Regions from separate parts of the Devosia litorisediminis genome, predicted to be linked through region 2. Evidence: predicted binding sites of a transcription regulator. Region 2 holds the regulator's gene; the other holds the start of a gene.
What was found. Region 2 encodes LexA, which represses DNA repair genes until DNA is damaged. Its sites were predicted from a motif close to TGTTCNNNNTGTGTTCNG; they were not measured.
Positions count from the first base shown of each region.

Region 1: KD146_RS04595 (putative DNA modification/repair radical SAM protein) is a predicted target of LexA. The motif match lies at 1,535-1,552, and genes of this name have one in related genera.

Region 1 is NZ_JAGXTP010000001.1:966,736-970,156, reverse strand. It holds gene KD146_RS04610 (GNAT family N-acetyltransferase) at 1-46, opposite strand, end outside; gene KD146_RS04605 (cytochrome c biogenesis CcdA family protein) at 139-873, opposite strand; gene KD146_RS04600 (DUF2200 domain-containing protein) at 1,047-1,412, shown strand; gene KD146_RS04595 (putative DNA modification/repair radical SAM protein) at 1,556-2,791, shown strand; gene KD146_RS04590 (UdgX family uracil-DNA binding protein) at 2,791-3,421, shown strand, end outside.
Region 2 is NZ_JAGXTP010000001.1:1,478,031-1,481,451, reverse strand. It holds gene KD146_RS07130 (DUF2155 domain-containing protein) at 1-301, shown strand, start outside; gene KD146_RS07125 (GyrI-like domain-containing protein) at 409-912, shown strand; gene KD146_RS07120 (YybH family protein) at 968-1,342, opposite strand; gene lexA (transcriptional repressor LexA) at 1,342-2,055, opposite strand; gene KD146_RS07110 (molybdopterin molybdotransferase MoeA) at 2,163-3,365, opposite strand; gene moaC (cyclic pyranopterin monophosphate synthase MoaC) at 3,362-3,421, opposite strand, start outside.

The sequences.
Region 1 (3,421 bases), 510 kb from region 2:
CTACCGGTGTCGTATTTGCCAGCGCTGGCGTCAGGGTTCCACTCATGAGCCGCAGTGTGCCGTGGACCGGTAAACCAGTACTGAACTTGACCAGAACAATTCACGCTTCTGTGACCACGGTTAAGCAGGTCTTACGGCTTAACCAAAATTGGCCAGCACCGGGAATGTATCGAGGAACCAGTAGGATAGCCGAGTGAAATTGCCCGTCAGGAACAGCACGCCTGTCAGCACCAGCAGACCGCCCATCACCCGTTCAACAATGTGCAGATGTCGTTTGAAACCCTGGAAGAAAGCGAGGAACGGCCCCACCGCTATGCCCGCCAGAAAGAATGGCACACCCAGTCCCAGCGAATAAATGCCCAGCAGTCCCGCGCCCTCCCAAGCAGTTGACTTGCTCGCAGCAACGCTCAGCACCGCCGCCAGCACGGGCCCGATGCAGGGCGTCCAGCCAATGGCAAAGGCAAGACCAAGCAGAAACCCGCCCAGCGGCCCGCTCGCCACGCCAGGGCCTTGATGGCGCATCTGCCGATCAAGCAGTCCAATGCGATAAACACCTAGGAAATGCAGCCCCATTGCAATGATCAGCACACCCGCAATCGGTGTCAGGATGGGGAGTAACTGACGAAATGCCTGACCAAACGCCGTCGCTGTGGCACCCAACGCGACAAACACCACGGTGAAACCCAGAATGAAGAACAGCGATGTGAACGCCACGCGGCGCTGCAATGCCCCAGCACTGGTGCCTTCATCGCGCAACTGATCAAAGCTCGCGCCGCTCATATAGGTCAGATAGGGCGGCACCAGCGGCAGCACGCACGGCGACAGAAAGCTCAGCACGCCCGCGCCAAACACCAGAGGCAAAGAAAATTCCAACGCTCACGCTCCCGATTGCGCCGCAGTTCTACCGCGCCAGCCCGACAAAGCAATGCGCACCATTGTCGCCTCGCCGCGATGTGATGATCCCGCGAGCCTGCCAACGCCACCTTGCGGACTCGCTGAACTCGGCTACTCTGAGGTTAAAGAATTCTGGAGCGCTGAGAAAAGTCATGAGCAGCCACCGCATCTATGCCGTCAGCGTCGCCAGCGTCTATCCGCTCTACCGCGCCAAGGCGGAAAAGAAGGGTCGCAGCAAGGCGGAAGTCGATCAGATCATCTGCTGGCTGACCGGCCACAGCCAGACATCGCTCGACGAAGAGTTGGCGCGCGCAACCAGCTTTGAGGATTTTTTCGCCCAAGCGCCGCGGATGAACCCCGCCCGCACCCTGATTACCGGCGTGGTCTGCGGGGTACGCGTCGAAGAAGTCGCCGAGCCCACCATGCGCGAGATCCGCTATCTCGACAAACTGATAGACGAGCTGGCCAAGGGGAAGGCAATGGACAAAATTCTGCGCCAAAAGGCATCTTACCCCTAAAATCGACCTACGAGACGACTGCAAGGCGGGGGCACGTGACGCTCGCCAAAAAGTGTTTGGGCTGCAGATCGTCACATGTCTTTTTTTAACGCGCTATCGCAATGGATCAGCTATCCCTGCATGTGAACATAAAGGGAACGTCTATGGCTGCGCTCACCATGCGCCGAAAGTTGGCAATACTCTCTGACGCCGCGAAATATGACGCATCCTGTGCATCAAGCGGTACCGAGAAGCGCAGTAGCGCGGGCACGGGCGGCATTGGCTCAACTGAAGGCAGCGGTATTTGCCATTCCTATGCACCAGATGGTCGCTGCATCAGCCTGCTCAAGATATTGCTGACCAATTTTTGTGTTTATGACTGCATCTATTGCGTGAATCGTTCCTCGTCCAACGTCCCGCGTGCACGCTTCACTGTTGAAGAAGTTGTCCGACTGACGTTGGACTTTTACAAGCGAAACTACATCGAAGGCCTGTTCCTGTCCTCGGGCATAATCCGCTCGCCGGATTATACAATGGAAGAACTGGTACGCGTGGCGCGGAGCCTGCGGCAGGATCACCACTTCGCCGGCTACATCCACCTCAAGGTCATCCCCAACGCTACGCCCGAATTACTGGCGGAGGCAGGACTATGGGCGGATCGGCTCTCGACCAACATTGAAATGCCAACCGATCTGGGGCTCGAAGCTTTGGCACCTGAGAAACGGCCCGCCGAAATCCGTACGGCTATGGCACGTGTGCGTGGCAAGCTGGATGAGGCTGCGCCCGACAGCAAGGCCAAGGCGAAACCACGCAAATTCGCCCCGGCCGGACAATCAACACAGATGATTGTAGGCGCCGACGCCGCCGATGACGGGGCGATCCTGCATCGCGCTGCAGGTCTCTATTCCGGCTACAAATTGCGTCGCGTCTACTATTCGGCATTTTCACCAATCCCCGACGCCAGCGCTCGCCTGCCGCTCAAGGCGCCGCCCGTGATGCGAGAGCATCGCCTGTATCAGGCGGACTGGTTGATCCGCTTTTATGGGTTTGATGTCCCGGAGATCATTTCTGGCGGCCACGATGGCCTGCTCGATCTTGATATCGATCCCAAGCTTGCCTGGGCTCTGCGCAACCGCGCCCTGTTTCCCGTTGACGTGAACCGCGCCGACTGCGAGATGCTATTGCGCGTACCCGGACTGGGTACGCGCAGCGTCGATCGTATCCTTGTGACCCGCCGTCACCACCGCCTGCGGCTGGACGACGTGGCGCGCATCGCAGGTTCAATCGATAAGGTGCGCCCGTTTATCGAGGCGGCTGATTGGTCCCCCGGCCACTTGACCGATGACAGCAAACTGCGCGCGCGACTGGTGCCACCGCCACAGCAATTGAGCCTGTTCTGATGCAGTTGGTTCACCTGCATGCGCTCAACGACTTCGACGAGTGGCGTTTGGCGGCGCGGTGCCTATTGCGCGCCGGACTAGAGCCAGATGAAGTGGTATGGCGCGATCCTTATGCCGAACCGGAACTCTTCGAGACAGCGGATCCGCTTCCTGATGGCAATCGGCCAGTCAATGCAGTCCCGCCGGCTTTCCTCGCGTTGGCGCAGACTGTTGTCAGCCACTCAGACCCGCAGCGCTTTGCCCTGCTCTACAGCGTTCTATGGCGGCTGCAGCGCGATCGTCATGTTCTCGATCTGGCCACCGATGTCGATGTGGCACGGCTGAACAAAATGGCGAGCGCAGTGCGCCGCGACAGTCACAAGATGAAGGCCTTTGTTCGCTTCAAAACCGTTGCGGACGATAGCGGCATTGCGCGGTTCGCGGCTTGGTTCGAACCCGACCATTTCAGCCTTGAGATAACGGCCCCCTTCTTCGCTCGCCGATTTGACGGCATGAACTGGGCGATCGTCACGCCTTATCGGTCTGCCGCCTGGGACGGTAATCAGCTGACTTTCGGCGAGGGTGGCAGCAAGGCGGACGTGCCTAGCGAGGACGCCGTAGAGGATGACTGGAAGACCTATTTCAGTTCGA
Region 2 (3,421 bases):
CGACAAGATCACCGGCCGCATCACCCGCTTCGACGTCTATATCGATGAAACCGTGCTGTTCGGCGCGCTCGAGATCACCCCGCGCGCCTGCTACAATCGCGCTGCCACCGAGACCCAGCGGACATCGGCCTTTCTCGAAGTCGATCAGCGCAGCCTGACCGGCACATCCAAGCGCATCTTTACCGGCTGGATGTTCGCCGACAGCCCGGCGCTCAACGCCGTCGATCACGCAGTCTATGATGTGTGGCTGATCGAGTGCCGCACCAGCACCGACGTACCGCCGCCCGACGCGCGCGACTGATTCTCTCAATGGTACTGGCCCGCTGACGCGCGCCATTCTAATGTCACCAGCATTGATGCAGGCGGGCAGAACTGCGCGACTGCATGATATTGCGGGAGGAGCGCCTTATGCTGACTGTTCCACGTTTCCAGGACCTGCCGGTCCAGACCTACGCCTATATCAGCTTTACCGTATCAATGGCCGAAATGGCGCAGCCCGCAAATGAGGGCTTTCCGGCGCTATTTTCCTGGCTCTCCGCCAATGGCATCACGCCGACCGGCGCGCCATTCTACAAATACAACCGCATCGATATGGCCAGAACGCTTGAAGTGGAAGCAGGGGTCCCGGTGGACCGCGCGGCAGCGGGTGACGACACCGTAAAATTCTCGCAACTACCGGCGGGGCATTACGTCTGGACCACCCATACCGGCCCCTATGACGATCTCTATGATGCCACAGCCATGCTGATCGGCTGGGCCAAGGAGCGGGGCATTGAATGGGATAGCGCAACCCAGTCCGACGGTCATCACTTTGCCTGTCGTCTGGAAATCTACGAGACCGACCCGGAGCAGGAACCTGATCCTGACAAGTGGGTCACCACATTGCGGATCAAGACCACCGGTCCGGCCTGAACGCCAATACCGGCATTGATCGCCCGTCACTCCCGAAGTCACGCACCGCGCGCCGCTAGGCCAAGGCGCTCAGATGCTCGTGAACGATGACCCAGCCATGCAAGCGCCGCTCGACAATGCAGGTGCCGCGACCGGCGCCAGATTGAACATCTCCGTTCACAACCGCCGTGTAGCAAAACAGATAGCGACAGGCCGCGATATCCTGACCTTTTACGATCCAGATCAGGTCTTCCAGCCAGTAGCGCTCGTCAACCAGCCGTGCCCATGTGGCTTCAAAGGCATCGCGTATCGCTGCAATGCCAAGATGAGATCCATCATTGAACCAGAAACTGGCATCCTGGGCGATCAAGGGCGCGACGACCGCGAAGCGATGCGTGTTGATCGCCTCGCCATAGGCCGCGATCAACGCTTCGGGCGTCGCCGCCCCCATCAATATTTACGCAGCAACCCGACAAGCCGGCCCTGAACCTTGACCCGGTCAGGCGGAAAAATGCGGGTCTCATAAGCCGGGTTGGCGGCTTCAAGTGCCACCGTATTGCCCTTGCGGCGCAAGCGCTTGAGCGTCGCTTCCTCATCATCCACCAGCGCCACGATGATCTCGCCGGTGCTGGCTGCATCCTGCTTTTTGATCAATACCGTGTCGCCATCAAAAATGCCGGCATCGATCATCGAGTCACCGCGCACTTCCAGTGCGTAATGCTCGCCGCTGCCCAGCATTTCGGGCGGCACCATAATGGTGTGGGAATGGCTCTGAATGGCCTCGATCGGCGTACCCGCTGCAATTCGACCCATCACCGGGATCGAAATCGAGCGCACGCCATCATCATCGGCGGCGACACGCGATGGCGGGCTCGCCACCTTGCCAAGATTGCCTTCGATCACCGATGGTTCAAAGCGGGCCTTACGGCCGCCAAGCGACGGGTTCATCGAATCCGGCAGCTTAACGACTTCCAGCGCCCGGGCCCGATTGGGCAGGCGGCGGATGAAACCGCGCTCTTCCAGCGCGGTGATCAGCCGGTGAATGCCCGACTTGGACGCCAGATCGAGGGCATCCTTCATCTCGTCGAACGAAGGCGGAATGCCGCTTTCCTTCATCCGTTCATGGATGAACATCAACAGCTCGTGTTGTTTGCGCGTCAGCATAGGCCCCTCGGGGTGAGAATCGGAACATAGACAGAACGACTATATGTGTTCCAGTTATGTTCTGCAATATGCTCGACGATTTTCCTGCAACTGGGGCGGCCCGAAACCTAGAAGGCGTCGACCACAATGGTTTCGACCAGCGTGCCCGCCGCCTGTCCAGGGGCCTGTTCGGGCTGCACAATCAACAGGTCAGCCAGCGCCATGGATGAAGTGTGCCCACTATCGGTCTGGGAAATTGGCAGCGCCACCGGACCATTGGGAGTCTGCTGCAACTGTGCCCGCATGAAATGCCGCCGCGCCGTATTGGCTGGGGTCGCGGCAGCCAGTGGCAGGTGCCAGGGCGTCTGCGGCGTCAGGCCCAGCCAGTGTCGCAGCGCCGGTTTGATGAAAACAATCGCCGTGACCATCGCCGAAACCGGATTGCCCGGCAGGCCGAATACCAGCGTCTTGCCGATCGTGCCGAACATCAGCGGCTTGCCCGGGCGCATATTGATGCGCCAGAAATCCAGCGTCACGCCCAGTTCAACGAGAATTTCCTGCACGATATCGTGGTCGCCAACGCTGGCGCCGCCGGTCGTGATCAGCACGTCCGGTGCATCGGCCAGAATGGCGCTGAGCTTGTCGCGCAGGGCTTCCCGGTCATCGCGGGCAATGCCGTGATCGGTCATGGTATGGGCATAGGGGGCCAGCATGGGCGCCAGCCCGAAGCTGTTGGAAGCAATGATCTGGTCAGGCCCCAGCGCCGCGCCGGGCAGGGCGAGTTCATCACCCGTCGCCAGCAGCGCAATACGCGGCCGTCGCGCCACGGTCAGCGTCGGGGTATTGGCTGCCGCGGCCACGGCAATCTGCATCGGGGTCAGTCGGACGCCAGCCTCGATCAGCGTCTGGCCTGTGGTGAAGTCATTGCCCAGGGCCCGGATATTGCGCCCCGGCAAGGGCTCGATGCTGAACGACACCTGATCGCCGTCGAGCAGGGCCTGTTCCTGCATGATGACGGCATCGGCCCCTTCGGGCACCGGCGCACCGGTAAAAATCCTGACCGCTTCTTGCGAGCCCAGACGTCCGGCATAACTGGCCCCGGCCTGGGAGGTCCCCACGACCTTGAGGCTGTGACCTTCCATGATGTCAGCGGCCCCGACGGCATAGCCATCCATGGCGCTGGCATTGAAGGGCGGCTGGTCATGGCGGGCCTTGACCGGTTCGAGCAAGACCCGACCCGCCGCCGCATCCAGCGACACGGTTTCGCCGACCGGCGTCGGCACGCGCTTGAGAATGGCCGCAATGGCCTCTTCAACGGGGAGCAGGCTCATGCGCGCACGAAATCCCCGGACTTGCCGCCCGATTTTTCCATCAGGCAGATATCGGT